2 regions of the Paenibacillus sp. CR_12 genome follow, and region 1 is predicted to be linked to the other one. Evidence: predicted binding sites of a transcription regulator. Region 1 holds the regulator's gene; the other holds the start of a gene.
The links. Region 1 encodes CtsR, which represses protease genes until heat stress. Its sites were predicted from a motif close to ATGGTCAATAAAGGTCAAACA; they were not measured.
Positions count from the first base shown of each region.

Region 2: the regulator CtsR is predicted to act here: its motif matches at 5,888-5,908, upstream of clpP (ATP-dependent Clp endopeptidase proteolytic subunit ClpP).

Region 1 is NZ_JAVFHO010000014.1:2,003-17,324, reverse strand. It holds gene disA (DNA integrity scanning diadenylate cyclase DisA) at 1-199, opposite strand, end outside; gene radA (DNA repair protein RadA) at 213-1,580, opposite strand; gene clpC (ATP-dependent protease ATP-binding subunit ClpC) at 2,062-4,518, opposite strand; gene mcsB (protein-arginine kinase McsB) at 4,638-5,702, opposite strand; gene mcsA (protein-arginine kinase activator protein McsA) at 5,741-6,265, opposite strand; gene RB297_RS30055 (CtsR family transcriptional regulator) at 6,290-6,751, opposite strand; gene RB297_RS30050 (GntR family transcriptional regulator) at 7,098-7,814, opposite strand; gene RB297_RS30045 (sugar kinase) at 7,823-8,839, opposite strand; gene dagF (2-dehydro-3-deoxy-phosphogluconate aldolase) at 8,832-9,587, opposite strand; gene RB297_RS30035 (DgaE family pyridoxal phosphate-dependent ammonia lyase) at 9,589-10,692, opposite strand; gene RB297_RS30030 (amidohydrolase/deacetylase family metallohydrolase) at 10,670-11,770, opposite strand; gene RB297_RS30025 (hypothetical protein) at 12,107-12,853, opposite strand; gene RB297_RS30020 (ABC transporter ATP-binding protein) at 12,850-13,554, opposite strand; gene RB297_RS30015 (GntR family transcriptional regulator) at 13,577-13,942, opposite strand; gene RB297_RS30010 (ABC transporter permease) at 13,988-14,746, opposite strand; gene RB297_RS30005 (ABC transporter ATP-binding protein) at 14,739-15,322, opposite strand, start outside.
Region 2 is NZ_JAVFHO010000005.1:615,311-630,632, reverse strand. It holds gene RB297_RS21435 (ABC transporter ATP-binding protein) at 1-259, shown strand, start outside; gene RB297_RS21430 (ABC transporter permease) at 256-1,104, shown strand; gene RB297_RS21425 (ABC transporter permease) at 1,105-1,911, shown strand; gene RB297_RS21420 (ABC transporter substrate-binding protein) at 1,977-3,029, shown strand; gene RB297_RS21415 (hypothetical protein) at 3,264-3,518, shown strand; gene RB297_RS21410 (PdaC/SigV domain-containing protein) at 3,658-4,731, shown strand; gene clpP (ATP-dependent Clp endopeptidase proteolytic subunit ClpP) at 5,216-5,812, opposite strand; tRNA gene RB297_RS21400 (tRNA-Arg) at 5,975-6,049, opposite strand; gene RB297_RS21395 (sugar-binding transcriptional regulator) at 6,307-7,350, shown strand; gene gap (type I glyceraldehyde-3-phosphate dehydrogenase) at 7,451-8,455, shown strand; gene RB297_RS21385 (phosphoglycerate kinase) at 8,651-9,832, shown strand; gene tpiA (triose-phosphate isomerase) at 9,912-10,664, shown strand; gene gpmI (2,3-bisphosphoglycerate-independent phosphoglycerate mutase) at 10,665-12,209, shown strand; gene eno (phosphopyruvate hydratase) at 12,259-13,548, shown strand; gene RB297_RS21365 (S-layer homology domain-containing protein) at 14,112-15,322, shown strand, end outside.

The DNA of each region.
Region 1 (15,322 bases):
ATAAATAGTTTGGCGAAAAATCGCAGTTAATGGAGAAGCCGCCGTCGACAACTTCCATTACCTCCGGGCTGTAGCCTACAACGATCAGGGCGCCCGTCTTCGCCCGCAGCACGTTCTCCAGTCCGTCGCGAAACGGCGTTCCCGGTGCTACCAGCTTCAGCAAATCATTCATTTTGTCCAGTTGGCTCGTTTCTTTCACCTTCGTATGCCCCCTAATCTAACGCAACCGCTAATGCATCTGCAACGGTGTTGACTCCGATAATTTGTATTCCTTTCGGATGCTTCCATCCCTTCAAACTCTTCTCCGGCATGAGAACGCGCTTAAAACCCAGCTTCTCGGCTTCTCTTACCCTCTGCTCCGCTCTTGAAACGGCGCGAACCTCGCCGGTCAGCCCCACCTCGCCAAAAATAACGTCGTACGGCTTGGTCGGTATGTCGCGGAAGCTGGATGCGATGCTGACCGCAATGGCCAGATCCACCGCAGGTTCATCGAGCTTCACGCCGCCCGCTACGTTCAGGTAGGCGTCTTGGGTTTGCAGGTACATCCCCATCCGTTTCTCCAGCACGGCAATGATCAGGTTCATGCGGTGATGGTCCACCCCTGTGCCCATCCGGCGCGGTGACGGGAAGTGCGTCGTGGAGATGAGCGCCTGCAGCTCTACCAGAACCGGGCGCGTACCCTCCATGCTTGCAACTACGGTCGAACCCGCTACGCCCAAAGGCCGTTCGGATAAAAAGAGCTCCGATGGATTCCCGACTTCCCGAAGCCCATCCTCACCCATCTCAAAAATGCCAATCTCATTCGTCGAACCGAAACGATTCTTCACCGCGCGAAGCAAGCGGTAAGTATGATGACGCTCTCCTTCAAAATAAAGCACACAATCCACCATGTGCTCCAGCATCCTTGGACCTGCAATGGCGCCTTCTTTTGTCACATGTCCGACAAGGACGGTCGCGATGCCTTTCACCTTCGCCAGCCGCATAAAGCGGGCCGTGCATTCCCGAACCTGGGATACGCTGCCCGGCGCGCTGGTTACCTCAGGCAAGTACACCGTCTGAATGGAGTCGATGACAACGAAGCCAGGCTGTACGTTCTCAATGGCTTCCTCGATCGATTCCAGATTGGTTTCGCAGAGGACAAACAGCTCCGGGGACAGCGCCCCGAGCCGGTCAGCGCGCAGTTTGGTCTGGCGCACGGATTCCTCACCGGAAATGTACAGAACGCGAATGCCGTTCTGGGCCAGTCGGTTGGAGGCTTGAAGCAGGAGCGTGGATTTCCCGATGCCGGGATCGCCGCCGACTAGCACGAGCGAGCCCGGGACCAGCCCGCCCCCGAGCACCCGGTTCAATTCCGCAATGCCCGTCTGGATTCTGGGTTCTTTACCGCTTTCTATATTTATGATCGAAAGGGGTTTTTCTTTACTATGAAAAAGAGGGGAATTCATCCCCTGGGTCTTGATTACCGTCTCGGTCTCCTCTACCATGGAATTCCATGATTGGCAGCCCGGACATTTTCCGAACCATTTGGGCGCTTCATAGCCGCATTCGGTACAGAAAAATTTCGTCTTAGTTTTTGCCATGTGAGTCTCCTTTATGTCGCGCATCATTTGTCGGATTCCGTAAAACCCTGCAAAATCAGGCATTACTCAAAGTTTACCATTTCTTATAATTCAACGTAAAGGTTAATTGGAAACTTTACGCGGGATGAAATGGATTTGTTTCAAATTTGAAGGAGCAGGGGGTGAACATGCGTTAATTGCTGCTGAAAAACCGCGTCCCCTTCGCTGCCGGATCGTTCTTGCGATCGCTGTTAAAACCAGGGAACTGGAATCGAAATCAAAGTGGTTTCCCGGTTTTAAAGGCGACCGCTGTCGCTTCTTCAGAACGATTCCGTCCTCTCCGCTGGGTTGATACATGAGGGAACTGTTTTCGTAATATGCCATTCATCCATATAACCTCTAAGCATCCATGTAGCTGCCCCATACAAAGCCTTCATCATCCGTTAACATTTAAATCAAAAACCCCGCCGGATTTGACTCCAGCGGGGTGATGTTATTTATCTTATTCCGTTTCGGCCGATGCCGCCGTTACACCTTCACTCTTGTTCACAACCAGTTCGCCGTTCGCTTCATCGATGACAAGCGAGTCGCCCTTGGCCACATTGCCTTTCAGCAGCTCCTCGGAAAGGCGATCCTCGATGTGCTTCTGGATAGCCCGGCGCAGCGGACGGGCACCGAAGGCCGGATCGTATCCTTCCTTCGCTATGAAGGCCTTCGCCTTGTCCGTGAGTTCGAAATGCACCTCGAATTCTTTCAGGCGTTTACGCAGCTCGTCGGACATCAGCGTCACGATTTCGGCAATGTGTTTCTCTTCCAGAGAGTGGAACACGATGATCTCGTCGATCCGGTTCAAGAACTCCGGACGGAAGCTCTTCTTGAGCTCATCCATCACTTTGCCTTTCATGTTGTTATAATCGCGGCCTGCATCCGTCACGGCGGTAAATCCAAGCGTGGAGTTCTTCTTGATCGCTTCCGCTCCGACGTTGGAAGTCAGGATGATCAGGGTATTCCGGAAATCCACCACGCGGCCCTTCGAATCGGTCAGGCGTCCGTCTTCCAGCACTTGAAGCAGGATATTGAATACTTCAGGGTGCGCCTTCTCGATTTCATCGAGGAGGACAACGGAATACGGCTTGCGGCGCACTTTCTCGGTCAGCTGACCGCCTTCCTCGTAGCCGACATATCCCGGAGGCGCTCCGACGAGACGCGACGTGGAATGCTTCTCCATGTACTCGGACATGTCGATTCGCACGACCGCATTCTCATCTCCGAACATGGCCTCGGCAAGAGCTCGTGCCAGCTCGGTTTTACCTACCCCGGTAGGACCCAGGAAGATGAAGGAGCCCATTGGGCGCTTCGGATCCTTCAGTCCTGCGCGTGCCCGGCGAACCGCACGGCTTACGGCTTTGACGGCTTCCTCTTGGCCGATTACGCGGCTGTGAAGGATTTCTTCCAGATTCAGAAGACGCTCGGTCTCTTCTTCCTTCAGTTTATTGACGGGAATACCGGTCCAGTTGGCGACAACGTCGGCGATGTCCTCCGGCGTTACCTCGGAATCGGTACGTCCTTGTTTTTCTTTCCATTGGTTCTTCGTGACTTCGAGCTCCTCGCGAAGCTTCTGCTCCGTATCGCGCAGCGCTGCCGCTTTCTCGAATTCCTGGCTTTGGACGGCTGCGTCTTTCTCCTTGCGGATGTCCTCCAGATGCGCTTCCTGATCTTTCAGATTTGGCGGTATGGTATACGTATGAAGACGAACTTTCGAACCGGCCTCGTCAATCAGGTCAATCGCTTTATCCGGCAGGAAACGGTCCGTAATGTAGCGGTCGGACAACTTCACGGCCTGTTCAATCGCTTCGTCGGTAATTTTCACGCGGTGATGCGCTTCGTAACGGTCACGCAGACCGTACAGGATCTGAATGGCTTCCTCCGGCGACGGTTGATCCACCGTGATCGGCTGGAAGCGGCGCTCAAGTGCAGCGTCTTTTTCAATGTATTTGCGGTATTCGTCCAGCGTGGTAGCCCCGATGCACTGAAGCTCTCCGCGCGCCAATGAAGGCTTAAGGATGTTGGAAGCGTCGATGGCTCCTTCTGCTCCGCCTGCGCCGATCAAGGTATGCAGCTCATCGATGAACAGAATGATGTTGCCGGCTTGACGAATCTCATCCATGATTTTTTTCAGGCGGTCCTCAAACTCCCCGCGGTATTTCGTACCTGCTACGACTGAGCCCATATCCAGCGTCATCACGCGTTTGTCGCGCAGCGTCTCCGGAATTTCATTGTTAATGATGCGCTGTGCCAAGCCTTCCGCGATCGCCGTCTTACCTACTCCCGGTTCACCGATCAGTACCGGGTTGTTCTTGGTCCGGCGGCTAAGCACCTGAATCACGCGCTCGATTTCTTTGCTGCGGCCAATGACCGGATCCAGATTGCCTTCCTTGGCAATGGCGGTCAGATCCCGAGCGAGACTGTCCAATGTAGGCGTGCTCACGTTCTGCGGCGTGCCATGATGGCTAGACACCGCTTCGCTGCTGCCCAGCAGCTGCAGCACCTGTTGACGGGCTTTGTTCAGGCTGATGCCCAGGTTGTTCAGCACGCGTGCCGCAACCCCTTCGCCCTCGCGAATCAACCCCAGCAGAATATGCTCGGTTCCCACATACGTATGGCCAAGCTTACGGGCTTCGTCCATGGAGAGCTCAATCACTTTTTTCGCTCTAGGCGTGTAAGCAATGTTGGTTGGCTGCTCCTGTCCGCGTCCGATTAATGTCTCCACTTCGTCCTGGATTTTCTCAAGACCAAGTCCAAGTCCGATCAGCGCTTTGGCTGCAATGCCGTCTCCCTCACGAATAAGTCCAAGCAGGATATGTTCTGTGCCGATATTGTTGTGACCCAGGCGTACCGCTTCTTCCTGAGCCAATGCAAGCACCTTTTGTGCGCGTTCCGTAAATCTGCCAAACATCATAGTATTGCACCTCCACGTTTCAATTAATATATTGAACCTCGCGGATTTCGGTGTATCGCCGGCTAAGACGTTTATACCGTCATCCAACTGTAAACCGAGAAATAATAACTAACGACTTCTTAACGGTTGCCCAATGTCTCGCGAATGAGCTTAGCCCTGTACATATCGCGTTCGGAAGGATTCATGCCCTCTCCATAGGTCTTCTGGAGAAATCCCGGCTGCGTCTTCACGTTCAGCTCGTTCATGACCGGAATTTCCGGCCCTTCCAGCAGGCCGAGATCCACGCCTAGCCGAACATCGGACAAGCGCTGAGCCGCTTCCTTGGAATCCATGACCGCTGCATAGGACAGGATGCCGTATGAACGCATGACCCGGTCCGTGATACGGAGCTTGGATTCACTGAGGAGCCGCGCCCTGGCATTCTTCTCGTGCTCGATGATCTGCAGGGCCACGCTGTGAAGATTCTCGATGATCTCCGACTCGGTTTGCCCGAGCGTAATCTGATTCGAGATTTGAAACAGGTTGCCTAAAGCTTCGCTGCCCTCGCCGTAAATTCCTCTAACGGTCAAGCCTACCTGCGATACGGCCGAGAGAATCCGATTGATCTGCTGCGTCATGACGAGCGCGGGCAGATGCATCATGACCGAAGCGCGAAGGCCGGTGCCGACATTGGTCGGACAGCTCGTTAGGTAACCCCTTTTGTCATCAAAAGCATAATCGATCTCGGATTCGAAAATATCATCCAGCGCCGTCGCGCGGCTCCATGCCTCCCGAACCTGAAATCCGGGATACAGACACTGTATGCGCAGGTGATCCTCTTCATTGATCATAATGCTGACGGATTCATCTTCGGTAAGGATGACGGCACCGTTCCGGGATTCATTAGCCAGATTGGGACTGATCAGATGCTTCTCGACGAGAACCTTCTTATCCAGCTCATCAATCTCACTTAATTTAATTACATGCAAATGCCCGAAATCCTGCAAATCCTCCTTATCCTTTAACACATGGGTCAGGCGCTCTAGCACTTCTCCCGACTGCTGATCCGTTGCGAGCAGCGGGAAAGGAAGATGCTGCAGGTTGCGCGCCACCCTCACGCGGGTGCTGATGACAATGTCGGAATCCTGACCGTTCCCGCGCATCCACTCGCTCAGCGCCGAATCGGTAAACCGGAGATTAGACATCACGCATTCCTCCTACTAAAGTGCAAAATGTAACGATCTTATCCCTGAGCAATGTTACGCTCCAGCTCGCGGATTTGGTCCCGGATCTCGGCAGCCGCTTCAAATTCCTCCTGCAGGATCCTCATTTGAAGCTCCTTTTTAAGCTCATCGATCCGGCGTTTGATCTGAATCCGGCCGCCGGTACGCTTCGGCACTTTGCCCACATGGGAAGTTCCCCCATGGACTCGCTTGAACAACGGATCCAATCGATCCGAGAAATATTTATAACACGCGCTGCAGCCGAACCGGCCAAGCTTGCTGAACTGGGAATACGTCATGCCGCATTCCTCGCATTGCAGCGTCTGGGCCGTTTTCGCACCGGGGGTCTGGCCCTTGCCTGAAGGATCCAGATCCAGCAGGCCTGACAGCAAACTGTGTATAGAAAAACCATTCGACGTACCGGGGATCAATTCCCCTTTTTCGCGGGCACAAGTTTCACAAAAGTGAAACTCCGTTTTCTCCCCGTTCACAATTTTGGTGAAATGAAGTGTCGCCGGCCGTTTACCGCATTCTTGGCATAACATACTCCGATGCCTCCTTACACAGACTCACTTACCTAATAAAGAAATCAGCATCGCCTTCATAATCCTTGCGCGCAGCTCATCCCGATAAGGAAGCTTCACATTCAGGCATTCCCTTGAAACGGCGGCCCGCATCAGGCTGGCCTCCCGCTTCGTCAAAAACCGGGATTCCTCCAGCTGGTAGATCAAGCCTTCCGCTACCGTCTGGTCAATCATGCTGCCGATGGTATGATGAAGGTGCTGCTGGAGTGCAGTATGCTGGGGAAGCTCGATACGCTGAATGCGTATGTATCCGCCCCCGCCGCGCTTGCTCTCGACAAGAAAGCCCTTCTCCAGCGTGAACCGAGTGCTGATCACGTAATTGATCTGGGAAGGAACGCAAGAAAATTGCTCCGCCAAATCGTTCCTTTGAATTTCGACGGTTCCTTCCGGACTTTCCTGCAAAATGCTCTTCAGGTATTGTTCGATAATATCAGAGATATTACGCATGGTCTGTTCATCCTCCACTGTTTGAAACGTTAAGACGGATAGTGATCTTACACGTCCGCACAGAGCCTTGCTTATACGTTGATTAACCATAATCAAAATCAGCGAACCCTCTCGTTGACTTTGACTTTCTTTGACTTTGATCTCATTATAGCACATTTTTTCATTTTGCCAAGAGGGTACTTCTCAAATGTTCGCGCTATGCCTGTATTCTTATTGTACCCACTTCTTCGATCGCTTATAGCCCTTTTCCGAAGAACAATTCAACCGAAGGAATAAAAAAAGAAGCAGCCAACGTTCCGGATTAAAACCGGTCTCTTGGCCACTTCTTCCTGTCGTTTTCTGTATCTTAAGCATCATAACTGATCAAATAATGCTGTAACTCCGTATTGTAATACCCGATGCTGTATTCAATGATGCTGCCCGTCTGGTCGTAGGAGGATCTCAACCGCTTCAGTAACGGGGTCCCGGCGCTTACGCCCAACAGTGAGGCAATCTCCTCATTAGCCACGGTCGCCAGGAAACGGTCCCGGAAATTCTCCAGCGTGATTTGGCTCTCCTCGATACGTTCATACAAGGACGGCAGTTCGCTTGAATCGAACTCCTCCCCCATGTCCACCAGGGACGATACGTAATGGGTGTAGTAGATAAACGGGCTCCCGTCCAGCAAATACAGCCGCTCGATCAGCAGGCACCGCTCACCGAATTTCAGGAACAATTCGCTATCCGGTTCATTGTGCACCCATTCCGTCTTCAGATGGCGCTTCCGGATCTGGTGGCCCTCTTCAACCAAAATCTCGGTAAACAGCTTCCCCTTGGACAGCTTGGAAAAGGACGTGTTCCGGGTTACGATCGTTCCCACACCGCTCCGCTTCTCTACATACCCTTCCTGGTACAATTCCTGGATCGCATTGCGAACCGTCATTTTGCTGACGTTAAATTCCTGTTCCAGCTGCGGCTCGGAAGGAATATGGGAACCAAGTGGATATACCCCATGCAGAATCCGATCTTTAATGATCTTCTTGATTTGCAAGTATAATGGACCGTTCTTCCGCGTGATCGACATGCTTCCTCCTACCTTTCCACGTCAGACATATGATGACTCATCGCCTGAAGCACTTCGCGTTCGTTTGCCGTCGGCGTATCTCCCGTTACGGTATGGGCAAGCATCGCCGCCGCTGCGGCAAACTCAACCGTCCGGCCCGGCTCATATCCCTCCGAGATCCCATGAATCACACCGCTGGCATAGGCATCGCCCGCCCCGATGCGGTCATGGACGGAGAACGTCAACGTTTGGGAAAAATGAAACGCTCCATCCGTGTAAAGATAGCCTTGCAGGGAATGGGTATTGTCCCCGTTGATCTTGCGGTGGGTACCCGACGCAACCGTAATATTATACTTCGCCGCCACCTTCGGAATCAACTCCTGCAGCTGTTCGTGCCGATCCTCCCGAGTTGTTTCCATGCCAAGGATATGGATGGCATCCTTCTCGTTCATGAAGACGATATCCGCCAAAGACAGCATTTCCTCGTAGTGCGGCTTGGCAAAATCGTAGCGGTCAGCGCCCCATAAGGAAGGACGGTAGTTGCAGTCGAACACAACCGTTCCGCCGCTTTGCTTGACCTTGCGAGCCAAGACCTTCATCTGACCCCGCACGGTGTCGTTCATGGAAAGGGTGATGCCGCAAAAATGGATCACGTCGATCTTTTCGGCAATCGCATCGAAATCGTACATGGCATCCTCCGCCGTATTAAAGCTGCTGCCCAGGCGATCCGTATAGGTCACACGACCGGGTCTAACGCCAAACCCATTCTCCAGGAAGTACATGCCGACATATTTGCCCCCGCGGCTAATGAGCGAAGTGCCGATCCCAAGCTTGCGCAGATATGAGATCGCCGCTTCGCCAAGCGGGTTGTCGGGAAGCGTGCTGACGAGGTACCCCGCATGTCCGAACCTTGCCACGGCCGACGCGATGTTGACACCCGTCCCGGAAAAGGAATAGTTCAGGTGGCTCTCTTGTGCCAAGGAAGCATACCCTGGTACTTGAAGACGCATCATCACTTCGCCAAATGCAGCGATCGTCTTAGGCATATTGATCAACCAGCGCTTTTAACTTAAGGTGCAGCTCTTGCACGTCGCTAATGATCGTATCCCCGCTGGCCGAGTCGATGATCGAGGAGTATACGTGAGGGATGACCTGCTGTACTCCTGCCTCGAACGCGATGCGGACGATGGCTTCAAAATTCTCTTTATCGATTCCGCCCGTCGGCTCTAACGCGAATCCTTCCTCCGCGCATGCCTTCGCTACCGCACGATACTCCTCTTCCAGCTTCAAGCCCTGCATCGGGAAATACTTCAGTGCGTTGCCGCCCATATCGCGTACAAGCGCGATTGCCGATTTTACGGGGACGACGGCTTTGTCCGATCCGGCAGCGCTCACCGGTCCGGTAGATATGTTCACGTAGCCCACTTGTCCCGAAGGGGACACGAGGCTGTTAATCCAGCTTTCTTCGCCGCCCAGGTTGGCACGGGTTGCACCGACCGCCGGAAACACCTGATTGATATGCGTGCCCGGGTAGCTCTTCACGATCTCCGCGACCACCGCCGCTTGACGGTTATCGCCGGCGCCCAAGCCGATGGATACCGCATCCTCGATGACGGCCCCGTACTCCTTCATCGCGATGACGGCTTCCTGCGCATTCGGGTAATTTTTCGACAATACGCCGACCAGCACATGCCCTTCCGAAGCTTCGAATATTTCCTTCGCATTCTGAATGCTGCCTGCAAGAACGTTTAATGCCGCGCGGTTTCTGTAAAGACGTTTCTCCATGTTTGCCATCTTAGTTTCCCCCTGCAATCTGCTGTATTCTCGTTATAATGACTTGCAAATCATCGCCGGAAAGCGAGCGAGGATCGATATCAAAATACCCCTGGCGTACGCCGTAATCCCGGGTATACACCGCAATGTCGCCTTCGCGCAGCTGATCGTTCATGAATTTGGCGCTTACCCCGGCCGCCTCCTCATTGACCTTCACGCGTCCCCGGAAGATCGCTCTTCCCGCTTCGTCCTGCACGATCGTAACCTCAATGCCCGGCAATTTCGATAAGGACTTCATTTCCTCCAGTGCCGCCTTCTCCAACTCGCTCTTATCTTCCTTCACCATATACTCATCCAGCGCCTGAAGCAATCCAAACGTCGTTTCCTTGCCGACCTTCATGCTCCGCCCAATGCCATGCAGCTGCGCCTTCACCCACTCCACGTATTGGCGCTTGCCTCCTACTATACCGGAGGTCGGACCTTCGATTGCCTTAGAACCGCTGTAAATAGCCAGATCTCCGTACTTCACATACTTCTGGATATCCTCCTCGGCAGCGGCATCCACGATCAGCGGTATTCCATGTGCCTGGGCCACTTCTGCCGCTTCTTCCACCGAAATCATGTTTTTCTGCACGCAGTGATGGGACTTCACGTATAAAATGGCAGCGGTCCGTTCATTTATCGCCTCTGCGATATGCTCCTTACGCCCTTCGTTGGCGTACCCTACCTCTACGACCTTGCCGCCTCCGAGATAAACCATCGTTTCGACGGGAGCTCCATACTGCACATTATGCCCCTTAAACAGAATGATCTCGTTCTTCGCAATCGGCTCCTGATGCAGTCGGTCACTGCGCCTGCGATTGCCCTCTGTGACGATTCCAGCCACGGATAGAGCGATGCCGCTGGAAGCCGAATTGACGACAACAGCCGCTTCGGAGCCGAGAATGCGCGCCATGTAATCGCCTGCTTTATCTACCAGATCCGCGATTTCCACGTAACTCTGTCCACCGATCCGCATGGCTTCCATGACGGTATCCGTCGGTGCCGACACGCCAAGAATGCTCATGCGCCCGCTGGCGTTCACCACGCGTTTCAACCCGTATTTAGCATGTAATGAATGATCCATTGACTACCACTCCTTTGGCTTCGATATATCGGTCAGCGATTCGGGTCTCCCCTTCGGAATCGGTCAAACTCATCGGTCCCTGCCGCACCGCGAACAGGGTAAGGTGGGCAGCGTCGCCGACTTGAATTCGGCCCAGCTCCGGACGGCCCAGCCATGCGGCTGCATGGTCCGTTACCGCAGCGACCACTTCCTGCAAGCCGTATCCTAAATACAGAAACTTACTCATGACATTGGCCAGGCTGTACACCGGACCATGGATGCGATTGCCGCGATAAATATCGGTGCTGATCGTATCCGGCTTAATCCCTTGGGCTTTTGCATACTCCGCCACCAGGAACGAGAAGCTCGCCGTACCATGGCCGACATCCAGATGAACGCCGCGGGCAATCGCTTCGGTCAGGGCAGGAATCGGCTTTCCGCCCGAATCGAATAAATTGTTGGCTTTCCCGTTCAAATAATGAGTGATAATGTCGTCCTTCTGAAGCAGCTCCAGCACTTCCTCAATCGGAGGAGGCCCTGATCCGATATGAACCATCAGCGGCAGGGCCGTTTTCCCGGACAGTTTCCTTGCGAGTCGAAGCGGCTCTACGCCATTGTCCTTCACTACGCTTTTGCTGATTCTTGCCTTGAGCCCGATGATCAGGTCAGGATACGTCAATACCGCTTTTGCGGCCTTCTCGGGATCGATCCATTCCAAACTGGAAAGCTCGTCGATCCGCTGAAGTCCAATATGGGAAATATTCAAAAAAGCAAACACGTTTGTCTTGGCCCTGGCAACCTCGGCTGCCAATTCTCCAATCGTATCCGCGCCGCAGCTTCCTGCATCGATAATGGTGGCGACGCCTTGCTGAACGCCGATCTCGTCGATGGCATCGCCGTAGGGCTCCAGCTTGGCGACCGCATGGACGTGCATATCGATCCAACCGCTGGACACATATAATCCCGTACCGTCAAAACCGTCACCCGATGCCGTATTCGCATCCGTTATTTCGGTAATGAACCCGTTCTCCATGACAATGTCAAAAGGCTTCTCATCATGCACCGTCTGTAAGTTGCGCAAAACAAAACGCTGTTCCAAAATCTTCATCGTTTCACCCCTTCAGCCTTGCCGGACCAGCCTTAAATCCTCTTGAGTACCTGCCGATTTGCATTGCTTTATCTTAATACCATGGTTATAGCATAGCACAGAACATCCTGAACGTGAATATAACGTTATAATGTTTAAATCATATTTCGAATTTTATCCGCTATCTCTTGCCTATAAATTGGAGTCCATGGATTGATAGCGGCATACTGCTAAGGTTCTAGTTCTGTGTTCCTAGCGGATTTCCTTCTCGCTTCATACCAAAGAAACTGCCTTGGATAGGCAGTTTCTTTGGTCCGTTTATAGTATTAAATCCTCATATTCTTTAAGTTAAACCTCAACCTTCCGATCAACGAGATACACCGTGGCATATAGGATCAAGGCCGCCACAATGACCTCAAAAGCAAATGCGCCCCATGCTAACGTATACTGCGCGGCAGATACGGTGAAATCAGCCTCATTCTCGAAGGAAATGGTCGCCATCGGGCCAACCCATGCTGCCTCTTCTCCGAAGAACAGCTGGCTGATCCAGGACAGGACATTATGCAATACAAAGAACACCAGAATGCCGATCCATACGCTGCCTTTCTTCGTGATGCTGTTGGCCACGGCAATGGCAAAAAATATCGTAATCATCAGGAAGATGAATTTCCATGCCGTCAACAGGGCGAGACCTACATAATACATAACAGGATAATCGGAAAAACGGATCATTTCCCATGGGATGCCGGCAACGTTCCAGTAGTACCACAAATGCAGTGCCATCAGTAGGCACAGCGCCAGTAAACTCGCGCACGCCAGAATAAGGGAGGAAACCACGCTCCAGACAAAACGGACGGGGAGCAGACGCCGGTGATATGCCTTGATGTTATAGCCGAAGTTCTTGCCAGTGACCACAAGGAGCAAAACACTCACAGAGCCATAAGCCAGCATGCTTAAACCGAAACTCAATCCTAGCTCCCAATCTCTTATCGAACCTGTCACCGTAATCGCGATCTGCACGATAAGAAGAATCGCAAAAGCGCCGAGCAGCGTGGTCGAGTTTCTCTTCCAGTCGTATTTCAGCAGTCTCATCATTCCGCATACACCTCTTTAAACATCTCATCTATGCTTTTTCCGTGTTTTAGGCGGATGTTCTCCACTTCATCATGCATGGCAACCTCGCCGTTGCGAATGAAGATCACTTCATCAAATATCCGTTCGATGTCCCGGACAAGATGAGTCGAAACTATGATGCTGCTGTCCTCGTTGTAGAATTCAACGATGGCATCCAAAATTTTTCCACGGGCTACGGGATCCACCCCGCCGATGGGTTCATCCAGCATATACAGCTTCGCTTCGCGGGACAAGGCGAGCGTTAACTGCAGGCGCTCATTCATCCCTTTGGACAGGGAGCTGATGCGATCATTGGTCTTTAAATTCATGAAGTCCAGCATTCTGTTTGCCTTCTCTACATTAAAATCCTCATAAAAATCCTTAAAGTACGCCACCGCATCCGAGACCTTCATCCAGGATTCTGTCATCGGCCGGTCCGGCATGAAGGACACGCTGGCTTTGGTCTCCAGCCCCAAGGGTTTGCCGTTCACGTAAATGGCACCTGCCGTAGGCTGGATCAAACCGGCCGCAATCTTCATCAGCGTGCTCTTGCCGCTGCCGTTGGTACCCAGCAAGCCGATGATTTTGCCTCCGCTGATATCCAGATTGACATCATGCAGCGCTCTGCGTTTACCGGCATACGTTTTGGTCACGCTTCGTACCTGTAACAGATTTTCCACCATGGTCTCACCTCCGCTTTTTGGATCATGGCTGCTTCACAGCATCTTCCACGATCGTAATGATATCCTGATCTTTAAAGCCGAGCTCCTGCATGCCGCGTATAAACCGTTCCAGCAGATCGCCGGCCATTTCTTTTTTGATTTCCATGATTTTCGATTCCTCGCTTGTTACGTATCGGCCCAATCCCCGCCGCGTCTCCACAATACCCTCACGCTCCAATTCCTGAAAAGTTCGCTGCACCGTGTTTGGATTTATTTGAAGCTCACTCGCTAATTCTCGAACCGATGGGATTTTATCACCGGGCAAAAGTTTGCCGATGATGATTTCTTTCTTCAGATACGTCATGATCTGTAAATAGATCGGCAGATTATTGTCAAATTCGATACTCACTGTCGGGTTGCTCCTTTCCGCCGCTCTACCTCGAACTCAGGCTCCTTATGCGACATCCCGTTTTTTAAACGTAACAAAGCCTGCCGCAAGAAACAAGAGGAGATATACAGCGAGCACAATAATTGAGAACGTTAAGCTCATGCCTGGTACCGGGGAGCTTGCGCCACCGCTGTACAGGGAAAGATCCACATTCAGGAACAGCAGGTATTTAGACCAGGAGTAACGCGCAAGCAGCTGTACCACCATGCTTTCCATAATGACCATGAACATGCCGATACCGATTGCAGGACCGGTGGATCTCGTTAGAATGCCTACCATAAAGGTTAGCGTTACATAAACGATCGTATACACCAGGTTGTTCACTGCTCCAATGAGCACATCGCCAAGCGTAACGGAGCCGACATCCATGCCGAACGTAATTTGGCCGGTCAGCACGGCTACAGCAAACATGAAGGCCACCAGTGTTAAGATGTAAATCAATACGGCCACATATTTCGATGCCAAAATTTTGGAGCGGCTCTGTGCGCGTATAAGCAGTAATTTGATCGTTCCCATGCTGTGTTCCTTCGCTACGGTTCCTGCCGTCACAACAATGGCAAGCAGGGTCAGCACTTGCCCCATTCCCTTGGTGGTTACAGCGATCTGGGCAAATTCATAGCCGGTGCTGCCGCCATTGGAAAATTTAAAGAGCAAGAACGCCGTGAAGATCACCATTCCAGCCAAAAGCGCATATGGCAAGAAGAAGCTGCGTTTCTTAAACATTTTGAGCCATTCGTTCCAGACGAGATTTCCAAAGCTACGCAATGCGGTTGCCTCCTGTCCATTTCAAGAATTCTTCTTCAAGCGACGACTTCATCTCTTCCACCCGGTAAATCCGTACGCGTGCATCGCACAGTGACTGGATCAGCGTGGGTATATCCTCTTCGTGAAGTTGAAGGGTAATCATCCCCTCCTCCACTGAGGAGTTGATCAGAATGATGTCTTTGAGATGTTGAACCGTTTGTTCCGCCATGGCTGTATCATTTACGCGGAGACTTACCGTCGTTAACTCTTCATTCGCGACCGTCCCCCCGATCGAGCGCTCAGTGACGAACTTGCCTTCCTGGATGACAACCACGCGGCTGCACATCAGCTCCATCTCCGACAGCAGATGGCTGGATACGAGAATGGCAATCCCCTCATCTCTGGCGATTTGTTTCAAATAATCCCGCATCTCGCGAATACCGGCAGGATCCAGGCCGTTCGTCGGCTCATCGAGAATAAGGATGGACGGATTGTGGAGCAGAGCCTGCGCGATTCCTAATCGTTGGCGCATACCAAGGGAATAAGCACGAACCTTCTTGTGTATGGCGTCCTGCAGCCCGACAAGCTTGACAACCT
Region 2 (15,322 bases), on a different contig from region 1:
CGTCTTCTCCTCGCCCGAGGGGCTTTTTGCCGTACGGCCGGAGAAACTCATTCCCCAGCGGGAATCGGGTGCCAAGAAGAGCGGCGTGATTGAGGATGTGCAGTACCTCGGCAGCGTTCATAAGCTGCTGGTCCAATTGGACGATGAGCCGATGAAGGTCACGATTGCCCTCGATATCTCGGATGACCATCCGTGGGAGGTTGGCGAACGGGTTGGGGTGAACTGGAACGCCAAGGATGAGGTGATCATCGGGCCATGAGGAAATCAAGGTTCCTGTTGACTCCGGTGCTGCTGTGGTTATCCCTGTTCCTAATCGTTCCGATGCTGATCGTGGTCGGCATTTCCTTTCTCTCGCGGGATTCGCTCGGGAATGTCGTGTTTTCCTTCAGTCTGGAAGGATACAAGACTTTTTTTGATCCATTATATTTGGGCATCTACTGGGATACCTTGGTACTGTCGCTGCTGACTACGGTGATATGCTTGTTAGTCAGCTATCCTTTGGCCTATTATATAGCCAACGCTTCCCCGCGTATCCAAACCTGGGGATTGATTCTGATCACGGTTCCGTTCTGGATCAACTTTTTGATTCGAACCTATGCGTGGGTTTTGCTGCTCCGGACGCAAGGCGTGGTAAACAGCCTGCTGATGTGGGTTGGATGGATCGACGAGCCGATTCAGATGCTGTATACGTACGGCGCCGTACTGCTCGGGATGGTGTATAACTTCATTCCGTTCATGGTGCTGCCGATTTACGTGGCCTTGGAGCAGATGGACAAACGTCTGCTGGATGCGGCCAGCGATCTGGGCGCTTCCAGATGGAAGGCATTTCGGCATATTACCTTGCCTCAGAGCAAGTCCGGCATCATGACGGGTGCGGTTCTGGTCTACGTATCGACTTCCGGGATGTTTGTCGTCACGGATATATTGGGGGGCGCCAAGTCCTCCATGATCAGCAATATCATTCAGCAGCAGTTCCTGGGTGCGCGCAACTGGCCCTTTGGAGCGGCGTTATCGGTTATTTTTGTGATTACGTCCTTGGTGCTGATCCTGCTCTTTAACCGGGCGATGCAAGCCCGCCATCAACGCGTAGGGGAGGGGAGATAAGTGAAAAAGAAGAATCACCCGCTGCTCGGGGTTCACTCTTTCCTTATGATGGCTTTCATCTATGTACCCATCGTCATGATTATCATCTATTCCTTTAACGATACGCGGCTTAGCGGCAATTGGGAAGGCTTTACGATGGATTGGTATGTGTCGCTATTCCAGAATCGGCACGTGATGGAAGCGCTGATGAACAGTTTGACGGTGGCCGTCATCTCGACGATCGTTTCCACCCTGCTCGGGACTGCAGCGGCGCTCTCGCTTCGGAATTTGGGGCGTAAAGGCCGCAGCGGCATGAATGGCCTGCTGTATCTGCCGGTCATCATCCCGGATATTATTATGGGGCTGTCGCTGCTGGTGCTGTTCAGTCAACTGAACATGCCGCTTGGCAAGGCAACGGTGATCATCGCCCATATTACGTTCAGCCTGTCGTACGTCTATGTCGTGGTAACGGCCCGACTGTCAGGGATGGGCAAACAGCTGGACGAGGCTGCCCAGGATTTGGGCGCCACGCCTTGGCAAACGTTCCGGCACGTCACGCTGCCGCAGATTGCACCGGGCATTATCTCCGGCGCATTGATTGCTTTCACGCTGTCGCTGGACGATTTTATGGTCAGCTTTTTCGTCGCCGGCCCAAGCTCAACAACGCTGCCGATCTATATATACGCTCAGGTGAAGCGCGGCATCTCGCCAGAGATCAACGCGCTGTGTACGCTGCTCATACTGGTCAGTATCACGCTGATCCTGTTAGCCCAATATATTCTTAACCGCGGCAATGGGCAGAAGAAACACAAAACATTACCGATCTAAGCGATAGAAACGCTTTTTTCGAAATAAAATTAAAACATGCAAGTGGAAAGAGAGGAGATATTGAATTGAAAAAATCAAGATGGACCCGCCTGCTGACGGCAGGCATGGTTGCGGTATTGTCTGTAGGACTGCTGGCCGGCTGCGGCTCGGATAAGGAGACGCTTCATATTTACAGCTGGGCGGATAACTTCGATCCCGAGGTGCTGAAGGACTTTGAGGAGAAGTTCGACGTGAAGGTAACCTACGACAACTACGCGAACAACGAAGACCTGCTGGCTAAGATCAAGGCTGGCGGCAGCGGTTATGACCTCATTCAGCCGTCCGATTATATGGTCAAAACGATGATTGAATCGGAGCTGCTTGAGCCGCTTGACATGAATAATATCCCGAACTTCGTCAATATTACGGATACTTTCAAAGATCCGTCTTATGACCCGGGCAATAAATATTCGATCGTTTACACGTCCGGAGTAACGGGAATTGCATATAACAAGAAGTATGTGAAGGACGAAATCAACAGCTGGGAAGACCTCTGGAATCCGGAATACAAGGGCAAAGTCCTGCTTCTGGACGACAACCGTGAAATGATCGGCATGGCGCTGAAAAAGCAAGGGAAATCCAACAGCAGCACGGATGAGGCGGAAATCACGGCTGCATCCGATGAGCTGAAGACACTGCTGCCCAATGTCCTTGCGTTTGATACGGACAATATTAAGCAGAAGATGATTCAGGAGGAAGGCTGGATTGCCACGGTTTGGTCCGGTGACGCGGCGTTCATCGCGGCGGAGAATCCGGATGTAGCGTACGTGGTGCCTGAAGAAGGAGCGACCATATTCTCGGACAACTACGCGATTCCTAAAGGCGCGAAGAATAAGGAGCTGGCCGAGAAATTCATCAACTTCATGATGGAGCCTGAAGTCAGTGCCAAAAACTATGAATTTATCGGATACAGCAATCCGAACACGAAAGCGATGGAATTCCATAGCGAGGAATACCGCGCCAATACGATGATCAACCTGACGGAAGAGGAGCTGGGCCGTACCGAGTGGCTCGATAATGTCGGTGACTCGCTCTCCGTCTATGATCGTTTATGGACCGAACTGAAGAGCGGTCGTTAGTATAAGCTTCAGTTCTTCATCTTTTTGTAATAAAGGAAGCCTGTCCCCTAAAGGGGATGGGCTCTTTTTTTTGCAGAGCAGAATGAGACATTAGTCCCAAAGTGGGAAGAATTGGCCGATTTTCAGGAATTCCACCACAACTTCAGGATCCTTTTCGTTGTTATATATAAGGAGGTTGTATACGGTTTAGGCCCGTTTTTTATAAATGGGGTATCCCAGAAAGGAAGAAGCAGCTTGAGTGATCTGACGAGCATGGGGTTTATTGCTTTGATTGTTGCAGGCATCGCTGCTGTTTTTTTTCTGAATTTTTTCAGGAAAAGCGCGCTGCATCTGCTGCTGACGAGCATTCACAGTGCACTCGTTGGCATCGGTTTGATTCTTCTTGCTTACGTTGTCCAAGGCAGTGAACTACTGCTGCTTGCGGGTTCAAGTGCTCTCTTGTTCGGTGTGTTTCTTAGCGCAGCGGCGTTCGTCCGGAAAGAATCATGAGAATGTATAGGTCCTATGGCATGGAGTCAAAATTGTCATTCACTTTGTTACCAATACATTGAAAGCTTTCCTTATAATGATTAAGGGTAATAGATTAACAACTAACGGAAACTTAATTTAACAAAGGTGGAATTCTGATATGAATCCTAAATTTCGTGTATGTGCATCATTAATTGCAACTAGTGTCCTGCTTGGTAGTCTTGGTTTGAGCGGACAGGTCATCGATGCAAGCGCCGCTAAGGCACCCGTTTCCGCCAGCCAAAAAACGTCGAAAAATGAAGTTGTACTGAAATGGAACGGCAAAACCTTGTCACAAAAAGGTCTAGTGCTGCATGGGGTAACTTATGTGCCAGCGACAGCTTTGCGGGATGGTCTGGGGATGCCTCTTAAATATGATTCCAAAAAACGCACGTATACACTGGGTAACGGCTATAACAAGCTGAGCGCCGCCGTGTATGCTGCAAGCGAAATCGGCATTCTGGTGAACGGTTCGTATGCCGGCGAGCCTGGCGGACAGATCATCAATGGACGTCTGTATCTGCCGTTCAAAACGATCAGCGAATACATGGGCGTTCAGGGACAATGGAATCCTTCCTTGAAAACACTGAGCATGACACAGAAGAAGCTGAATGACATTACCATTAAATCGGTTGCGCTCAAGAAGAATATTCAGGGCGTAGACGCTGTTGTGAACTATCCTGTAATCAGCGGACTCGATAATGCGGAGGTCCAAGCCGAAATCAACAAAGTGTTGAAAGAAAATGCGTCCGGCGTAATCACCGGCGCGGAAGGAAACGCCGAGGAATTCCCGCCGTCGGAATCCAGTTTCCCTTACGAATTCAGCGGTGACTTCGTGGTCCATTACAACCAGAACGACATCCTGAGCATTACGGCGTATGATTATTCGTACACCGGCGGTGCCCATGGCATGACCTTCCGTAAAAGCTTCACGTTCTCCTTGAAGGACGGCAAGCAAATGAAGCTGGGCGATTTCATCAACATGCAGGGCAAGAACAAGCAGAAGCTGAACAACCTTGTGCTGAGCAAGATGAAGAAAGAGGGAGGTTACCTCGGCGGTTTTGAGGGAGTGCCTGCCGATGCCGACTTCTATGTGAAGGATAACGCGGCGGTGCTGTACTTCCAGCTTTATGAATACACCGCCTATGCCTATGGATTTCCTGAGTTTGAGCTGAAGCTGAAAGAGTGGAAGTAAGAGTATATCATAGGCGGTTTGTGTAAACTGTAATCACTAAATTTCATACTATAGCTTGTTTAGATACATGATGCTGTCCTGATGTAACACTGTGCTGGAACCCGTTGCGATAAATCCCCTGATCAATTGAGCGTGGAGCATATACTCCTGCGCCCTATGATCAAGGGGATTTTTTGTGTATCTCACCATAGGCGTACCCTTTTTCCCCTCCCCTCAAGTTAAGACAGGCCTTTTAGGAGGGGGATGGCCTTACCGTCTTTATGTTTTATTGAAAAAATCGTACCGAAGTGAGAGTATCCTTGGAGGAGCAACGCGTTCGCCTTTGGAATCGGGAAACCTCCTTATTTAATCATTCATGTTTCCCGATTTCAACAGCACCCGAAGGGGATACTCTCACTATTTAGTATTCGAAGTTTTCGATGAATCCAGAGGATAAGAAAAGGCAGGCACCGGATAACGGCGCCTGCCCTTTACTTCATTTCTTTTATAAGCCTTGCGGCGGTGTGTTTTCCAGTACTTGATCGATCAGGCCATACTCTTTGGCTTCGTCAGCCGTCATGAAGTAGTCGCGATCCGTGTCCTTCTCGATGCGCTCCAGCGGTTGGCCGGTGCGTTCGGACAGGATGCGGTTCAGCTTGTCGCGCATTTTGAGAATGCGGCGGGCACGGATTTCAATATCCGTGGCTTGACCTTGTGCGCCGCCGAGCGGCTGGTGAATCATGATCTCGCTGTTAGGGAGACCGTAGCGTTTGCCTTTGGCGCCTGCGTTAAGCAGGAATGCGCCCATGGAAGCAGCCATGCCGACACAGATCGTCGAGACGTCCGGCTTGATGAACTGCATCGTATCGAATATCGCCATACCTGCGGTAATGGAACCGCCAGGGCTGTTGATGTAAAGATGAATATCCTTCTCGGGATCCTCAGCCGACAAGAACAGCATTTGGGCAATGATGGAATTGGCGACCACGTCATTTACGTCGGAGCCGAGGAAGATAATGCGGTCTTTCAGCAATCTGGAATAGATGTCGTACGCCCGCTCACCGCGGTTGCTTTGTTCAACGACCATAGGTATAAAACTCACGTGGAAAACCTCCTCTTAAGTACCTCATATAAATACTGTTACCGTATTACCCACATGATAAACAATTTAAATCAAAAAGTCAAAGAAAGTCAAACTATTGAGTAAAAAAAAGAGCCGTTATGGGCACTTTAGGGTAATCAGTATAGAGAATAAATGTTATAATGGCGCGCCCGCGAGGAATCGAACCTCGATCTCAGGCTCCGGAGGCCTACGTCATATCCATTGGACCACGGGCGCACAAAAATCAGCAACGAAGTTGATTATACCGCATCTATTTCAAAAATACAATAGCGGACAAAACTTTGTTCCTATTATATAGACGAGCAGGTAGTTGGCCATAATGTATAAGAATGCCTGGGGTAGAGAAATATACTTTCGGACACTTGCAACCGGCATGATTATTGGTTAGAATAAGGGTGGGACTTAAAAAGTTTAACTGGGACATTTTACGACCAGGTAGGAGAGCCGAGACGAAGTTTGCAGGAGTGGAATGCATGCGTAACCTATTAGAAATACAAGAGCAACTTCTGCCGGATCTGATGGACACTCTTAAACGAAGGTATACCATCCTTCATCAGATCAAGTTGTCCGGAATTGTTGGCCGAAGAACACTGGCTTCATCGTTATCGATGACCGAGCGTGTTCTCAGAGCAGAGACTGATCTTCTGAAAGCGCAAGGGCTGATCGAGATTGAAACGCTCGGCATGCGGATCAGCGGCTCAGGGATATGCTTGCTGGAGGAGTTGGAACCGGTCATGAATGAGTTGTTCGGACTGGTTGAACTGGAAGAGAAGATTCGTCAGGCTTACGGGCTTCGTAAAGTGGTCATTATTCCCGGTGACAGCGAGTCATCTCCGGAAGTCAAACGTGAGCTTGGCCGGGCCGGAGCAAGAACGCTGCTTAACTTTGTCCAGGATGGAGATACGATTGCCGTAACAGGCGGCTCCACGCTCGCCGAAGTGGCAGAGCAGATGTCCTCTTTGCCTGGCGGCGAACCGTTGACAAGCACTTGGTTTGTGCCGGCGCGAGGCGGCCTCGGGGAGAGCATGGAGATTCAAGCGAACACCATCGCTTCCAAAATGGCTAAGCGCGTTGGTGCTGAGTACCGATTGCTTCATGTACCGGATCTGCTCAGCGAGGATGCTTATCAATCGTTGGTTCAGGATCAGCACATTCAGGAGATCGTGGATGTGATCAGGCGCAGCCGCGTCATTATTCACGGCATCGGGGATGCCATGGAGATGGCCAGACGGCGGAAGCTGGATGAAGGCTCTATCCGGAACTTGCAGGCAGATGGCGCGATCGCGGAATCCTTCGGCTATTATTTCAGCGAAGATGGCGAAGTTGTCCACAAAATGCTTACCCTTGGACTCCGGCTGGAGGATATTATGCGGACGGAGACCATCATCGGCATTGCTGGAGGGCAAGGCAAGGGCAAAGCGATTCACGCGGTGCTGAAATTCGGACACGAGGACATTCTCGTTACGGATGAAGCCGCAGCATTGGAAGTCGAGAAGGAAATTGACGCCGGCATCTGAGTCCGCGGGCGTACAACAGATTTTTCATTTTTTGTTGTCTTGATTGGCTTAACGGCCAATCTTGAATATATAAATTTTACAAATATGGAGGGAACTACTCATGGTTAAAGTAGGTATTAACGGTTTTGGACGTATTGGACGTAACGTATTCCGCGCTGCGCTGAACAACAGCGAAGTTGAAATCGTGGCAATCAACGATTTGACGGACGTAAAAACGCTGGCACACCTTTTGAAATATGACACAACTCACGGCAGACTGAATGCAACTGTTGAAGCTAAAGAAGGCGCACTCGTTGTAAACGGCCGCGAAGTGAAAGTATTCGCTGAGCGTAACCCTGAAGCATTGCCTTGGGCTGAGTACGGCGTTGAAATCGTTGTAGAATCCACTGGTATTTTCACAGCGAAAGACAAAGCTTCCGCTCACTTGAAAGGCGGCGCTAAGAAAGTTATCATCTCCGCTCCAGCTACTGACGAAGATATCACCATCGTTATGGGCGTTAACGAAGACAAATACGATGCAGCTAACCATACTGTAATCTCCAACGCTTCTTGTACAACAAACTGCTTGGCTCCTTTTGCTAAAGTTCTTGACGAGAAGTTCGGTATCGTTAAAGGCATGATGACTACGGTTCACTCCTACACGAATGACCAGCAAGTGCTTGATCTTCCGCACAAAGACCTGCGTCGTGCTCGTGCAGCTGCCGAAAACATCATTCCATCCACAACAGGTGCTGCTAAAGCGGTTAGCCTCGTTCTGCCACAATTGAAAGGCAAATTGAACGGTATGGCAATGCGTGTACCTACGAAGAACGTTTCCGTAACGGACCTCGTAGTTGAGCTGTCCCAAAACGTAACCCTTGAAGATGTAAACGGAGCTCTGAAAGCAGCTGCTGAAGGCCCGCTGAAAGGCATCTTGAACTACTCCGAAGAGCCGCTTGTATCCAGCGACTACAATGGCGATCCAGCTTCTTCCACTATCGATTCGCTCTCCACTATGGTAGTTGGCGACAACATGGTGAAAGTTGTTTCTTGGTATGACAACGAGTGGGGCTACTCCAACCGTGTCGTTGACCTCGCTGCTTACATCGCAAGCAAAGGTCTGTAATTGATCTAGCCATTCAATCGAAGAGGAGTTCCGTTCACGGGTCTCCTCTTTGGTTCATGGTTTTTCCTTGTTTTCATGCCAGAGCACTGGGAAGAATAGATAAGAATCCGGGCGCTGGTTAGACGATAGAGAGAGATACGAGAGCAACTGCATGCTGTCGGTGAGGAGAATAGTTTTCTTAGGAGGAACGTGGAGATGAACAAGAAAAGTGTACGTGATGTAGAAGTAAGCGGCAAACGGGTGTTTGTCCGCGTCGATTTCAATGTACCGCTCGAAGATGGTAAAATTACAGACGACACTCGTATTCGCGAGACTTTGCCGACGATTAAGTATCTGGTGGAGCAAGGAGCGAAAGTCATCCTGGCCAGCCACATGGGTCGTCCCAAAGGAGAGGTCGTAGAATCTTTGCGCCTGACTCCGGCGAGTCAGCGTCTGTCGGAACTGCTCGGCAAACCGGTAGCCAAAGCGGATGAAGCGGTAGGAGAAGCCGTTAAAGCTCAAGTCGAGAAGCTGCAAAACGGCGATGTGCTCGTACTTGAAAATGTTCGTTTTTACCCTGGTGAAGAGAAGAATGATCCGGAACTTGCGAAGCAATTCGCTGAGCTGGCCGATCTGTTCGTGAACGACGCGTTTGGTGCTGCTCACCGCGCGCACGCTTCGACAGAGGGGATTGCTCATCATCTTCCGGCCGTATCGGGATTGTTGATGGAGAAAGAGCTGTCCGTTCTCGGCAAAGCCCTTTCGAATCCGGACCGTCCTTTTACCGCCATCATCGGTGGATCGAAGGTTAAGGACAAAATCGACGTGATCGACAACCTGCTTACGCTTGCTGACAATGTCATCATCGGCGGTGGACTTGCTTACACGTTCTTCAAAGCTCAAGGCCATGAAATCGGTCAATCTCTGCTTGATAAAGAGAAGCTTGATGTGGCACTCGGTTTCATCGAAAAAGCCAAAGAGCTGGGCAAAAACTTCTACCTGCCGGAAGATATCGTCGTTACGGACGAATTCAGCGCAGACGCCAATACCAAGGTCGTTGATATCGACGGCATCCCAGCCGATTGGGAAGGCGTTGACATCGGTCCTAAGACTCGCGCCAAGTATGCAGAAGTGATCAAGAACTCCAAACTTGTCGTGTGGAACGGTCCTATGGGCGTATTCGAAATCGCTCCGTTCAGCAACGGTACTCGTGAAGTGGCACAGGCCTGTGCGGAAACGGAAGCTTACACGATTATCGGCGGCGGCGACTCGGCTGCAGCAGCGGAGAAATTCGGCCTTGCCGACAAGATGGATCACATCTCGACAGGCGGCGGCGCATCTCTTGAGTTCATGGAAGGCAAAGCACTTCCTGGTGTTGTGGCACTGAACGATAAATAGAATGAGGAACTGCATTGGATAGCAAGTGGATGAAGTTTGGACCCTGGAGAATCTTCGGGGGAATAAAGGAGTGAATCGTGTGAGAACACCTATCATAGCTGGTAACTGGAAAATGTTCAAAACTGTTCCGGAAGCAACTTCATTTATTGAAGATGTGAAGGGCAAAGCGGAAGTAGAAGGCGTGGAAAGCGTGATCTGCGCGCCGTTTACCAATCTTCCTGCATTGGTTGAAGCGGCAAAGGGCACGAACATCAAAATCGGTGCACAAAATCTTCATTTCGAAGACAATGGCGCCTTTACGGGTGAAATCAGCGGCTTGATGCTGAAAGACCTGGGCGTGGACTACGTCATTATTGGACATTCCGAGCGCCGTCAGTATTTTGCTGAAACCGATGAGATCGTGAACAAGAAGGTACATGCGGCATTCCGTCATGGTCTTCTTCCGATCGTATGCGTTGGCGAGAAGCTGGAAGAACGCGAAGCCGGCCAAACCAAAGACGTGTGCAAAGTACAAACGGAAGCAGCGTTCGCAGGTGTTCCTGCTGATCAAGCGGTTCATGTCGTTATTGCTTACGAGCCAATCTGGGCAATCGGAACGGGCAAATCCTCCACGGCAGAGGATGCGAACGAAGTCATCGCCTATATTCGCGAACTCGTTAAAGGCCTGTACGGCGAAACCGTTGCAGACCAAGTTCGCATTCAATACGGCGGCAGCGTGAAACCTGAAAATGTAGCGGAGTATATGGGACAAAGCGACATCGACGGCGCGCTCGTTGGTGGTGCAAGTCTACAACCTGCTTCCTACATCGCACTCGTTGAGGGGGCGAAGTAAATGTCTGCTCCAAAACCCGTAGCTCTGATCATCATGGACGGTTTCGGGCTTCGCAACACCGAGGTGGGCAATGCGGTCGCTCAAGCGAACAAGCCTAACTACGACCGGTATTTGAAGCAATATCCGAACACCACGTTGACCGCTTGCGGCGAAGCCGTAGGCTTGCCGGAAGGTCAAATGGGGAACTCCGAAGTGGGTCACTTGAACATCGGCGCAGGCCGGATCGTGTATCAGGATTTGACCCGCATCACGAAGTCGATTCGCGAAGGAGAATTCTTCGAGAACGAAACGCTGGTGGAAGCCGTTCGCGCTGCCAAGAACAACAACAAGAAGCTGCATCTGTACGGGCTGGTATCCGACGGTGGCGTTCACAGTCACATTGAGCACATGTTTGCGATGCTGGATCTTTGCAAGAAGGAAGATTTCCATGACGTATACATCCATGGTTTCATGGATGGACGCGACGTGGCACCGGACAGCGGCAAGCAGTTCGTTAAGGATCTGATTGCGAAGATTGAGGAAGTGGGCGTTGGCCAAATCGCTACGCTTTCCGGTCGTTACTACGCAATGGACCGCGACAAGCGTTGGGACCGCGTCGAGAAGGCTTACCGTGCGATGGTGTACGGCGAAGGCCCTAAATATACGGATCCGCTGAAAGCCATCACCGAATCCTACGAGAAATCGGTTTATGATGAATTCGTAGAGCCGACCGTCATGGTAAATGGCGCGGGAGAACCGGTAAGTCTGGTGGAGAGCGGAGATTCCGTCATCTTCCTGAACTACCGCCCTGACCGTGCGATCCAGCTGTCCCAAGTGTTCACGAACAAAGATTTCCGTGGTTTCGATCGCGGACCGAAGTTCCCGCAAAGCTTGCATTTTGTCTGCTTGACGCTGTTCAGCGAGACGGTGGAAGGCTTCGTCGCCTACAAGCCGAAGGATCTGGACAACACGCTGGGCGAAGTGCTGGTTCAGCACAACAAGAAGCAGCTTCGCATTGCGGAAACGGAGAAGTACCCGCACGTGACGTTCTTCTTCAGCGGCGGACGCGATGTTGAGCTTCCAGGCGAAACGCGCGTATTGATCAACTCGCCGAAAGTGGCGACGTACGATCTGAAGCCGGAGATGAGTGCCTATGAGGTGGCGGATGCTTGCGTGAGAGAAATCGAAGCGGATAAGCATGACGCGATCATCTTGAACTTCGCGAACCCGGACATGGTAGGTCACTCCGGTATGCTGGAGCCTACCGTTAAAGCGGTAGAAACCACCGACGAGTGCGTTGGCAAAGTGGTGGATGCCGTTCTTGCCAAAGGCGGCGTGGTTATCATTACGGCTGACCACGGAAATGCGGACATGGTATTCGATGAGAATGGCCGTCCATTCACCGCGCATACCACGAACCCGGTTCCGTTCATCGTAACGGATGAGAACGTAACGCTGCGTGAAGGCGGTATTCTGGCCGACATCGCGCCAACGATTCTTGATCTGATGGGGCTGCCGAAGCCTGACGAGATGACGGGAACCTCCATGATTGCAGCACGTAAATAAGTAGTTCATAATGGAACATAAACATAACATTTCAAAGGAGACTATACACATGACTATTATTTCTGATGTATATGCACGCGAAGTCCTTGACTCCCGCGGCAATCCAACCGTAGAGGTTGAAGTATACCTGGAATCCGGTGCAATCGGTCGCGCTATCGTTCCATCCGGTGCTTCCACTGGCGTTCACGAAGCGGTTGAGCTTCGCGACGACGACAAATCCCGTTACCTGGGCAAGGGCGTTCTGAAAGCCGTTGAGAACGTGAACGAAATCATCGCTCCTGAAGTGATCGGCATGGACGCTCTGGACCAGCTCGGCATCGACAAGCTGATGATCGCTTTGGACGGTACGCCAAACAAAGGCAAATTGGGTGCGAACGCCATCTTGGCCGTATCCATGGCTGTAGCTCGCGCTGCTGCTGATGCTTTGGATCTTCCGCTATATGTATACCTTGGCGGATTCAACGCCAAACAACTTCCAGTACCTATGATGAACATCGTGAACGGTGGCGCTCACGCGGACAACAACGTTGACGTACAAGAATTCATGGTATTGCCTGTTGGCGCACCTAGCTTCAAAGAAGCTCTTCGCATGGGCGCTGAAATCTTCCACAACCTGAAATCCGTTCTGAAGGGCAAAGGCCTGAACACGGCGGTTGGTGACGAAGGTGGCTTCGCTCCTAACTTCACGTCCAACGAAGATGCACTGTCTTCCATCATCGAAGCGATCGAAAAAGCCGGCTACAAGCCAGGCGAAGATGTATTGCTGGGTATGGACGTTGCTTCCACCGAGTTCTTCAAAGATGGCAAGTATGTTCTGGAAGGCGAAGGCAAATCCTTCACGCCGGCAGAATTCGTTGACCTGCTCGCTTCTTGGGTAGACAAATACCCGATCGTAACCATCGAAGACGGATGCTCCGAGGACGATTGGGAAGGTTGGAAATTGCTCACCGAGAAATTGGGCAACAAAATTCAACTCGTGGGTGACGACCTGTTCGTTACGAACACGGAGCGTCTGGAAAAAGGCATCAACGAGGGTATCGGTAACTCCATCCTGATCAAAGTAAACCAAATCGGTACATTGACTGAAACTTTCGATGCGATCGAAATGGCAAAACGCGCAGGATACACGGCTGTCATCTCCCACCGTTCCGGTGAGTCCGAGGACAGCACGATTGCTGATATCGCAGTGGCTACTAACGCAGGCCAAATCAAAACGGGTGCTCCTTCCCGTACCGACCGTGTGGCGAAATACAACCAATTGCTTCGCATCGAAGACCAATTGGGCGAGCTTGCTCAATACAACGGCTTGAAGTCGTTCTACAACCTGAAGCAAAAATAATTGAAATAAGAGAAAGCCCGGCTCCTGCCTTTGAGGGAGCTGGGCTTTTTTGCATTGATTTGAGGAGCTGCAGGGTTGGGGCTGCACACTCTAGTATCGTGCCGTGGGGCGGTGCGTATATCGTCTCCGGTCGCTGTTAAAATCGGGAAGCTGGAATGGAATAGGCTGAGGAAGCTTCCCGATTTTAAAGGCGAACGCGTTGCTCCTCCACCGATATACGCACCTGGGCAGGGGAGGAGGCGTGCAGCCAATTGTGAGTATTTCATAGGAGTGCAAAGAAGAAAGCCCAGCTCTGTGAAGTTACATGAACCGGGCTTTTGGGCGTGGGAGAAGAAGAGATCGAGGGCTGCACACTCTGGTATCGTACCGTGGGACGGTGCGTATATCGTCTCCGGTTGCTGTTAAAATCGGGAAGCTGAAATGAAATAAGCTGTGCGACGAAAGGAATACTCTATTAGATCTACAAGCCTATCTTTTTATAGTTCAAGTTTCCTATATTTGCCGTTATAATGATGAAGACGGAAGTTATAGGAAAAATACTAGAAGTAAGGTGGCTTGAATCTATGAAACGATCACTCCAACGATCGAGAAAATGGCTGATTCTGCCTGCGGCTATGCTGATCGCAGCAGTCTTATCGGCCCCCGATGCCCATGCAGCTGACGTTCAGCAGCTGACGGGAGATCGAACGAAGCAGGATATCCTGAATAAATGGCAGCAGTACAAACCCATGGATACTGGCACATCCTACATGGGGCCTGAACGAATTTACATGGAATCGCCAAGCGTCGCCGTACCCTATAAGGCAGGGACGATAAAACCGGAATATATCGAGGACGGCATTCGCGCCGTCAACTTTGTAAGGTACCTATCCGGCCTGCCCGATGACGTGACGGCCAACCCTTCGCTTGCAGGGCAGCAGCAGGCGGCAGCGCTTGTAAACGCTCTGCATCAAAAGCTGAGCCATTATCCAACCATGCCGGCCGGCATGGACGATTCGCTGTACGCTTCAGCGAAGGAAGGAGCGAGGACAAGCAACCTTTACGGGGGCAGCCCGACCTTTTATGACAATGTCCTTGGTTATATGGCGGATAGCGGGGCTACGAATATCGATCGCGTCGGACACCGCCGGTGGATCATCAATCCGGAGATGAAACAGACCATGTTCGGTATGGTACATACCGCCAACAACGTTGCCTATGCGTCGATGTACTCGATGGACAAGGGCCGCCCGGCTTCCGAAGTTCAGTATGATTACATCGCCTGGCCGTCTGCAGGATATTTTCCGGAAGAGGTTTTTAAGACAAACGATCCATGGTCGGTGTCGTTGAACCCGCAAAAGTATGACCGGACAAGAACGGATCAGGTTCAAGTGAAATTGACCCGTGTCAGGGACGGGAAAGAGTGGAGCTTTGACAAAAGCGACAACGATAAATCGGGCAAATATTTCAATGTGCAGACCAGCTATTACGGCGTGCCGTTTGCCGTCATTTTTAGGCCTGACGGCATAGGCGATTTTGCGTCGGACGATGCCTTCACCGTTCAGATCACGGGTCTATATACCGCTTCCGGAAGCGCGGCACAGGTTGAGTTCACCACGACGTTTTTCAAAATGATGCCTGGTTTGTTGGCCCGCTACGATATTCAGCTTCAAAAGGGGGAAACCCTTCAAATGGGCCTCACCGACGGACTGCAGACCAGCGGCAATACGTTCAAAAGCGGAGATAACCGGATCGTGGAGATTGATGCAAACGGCAAGGTCAAAGCCGTAGGCAA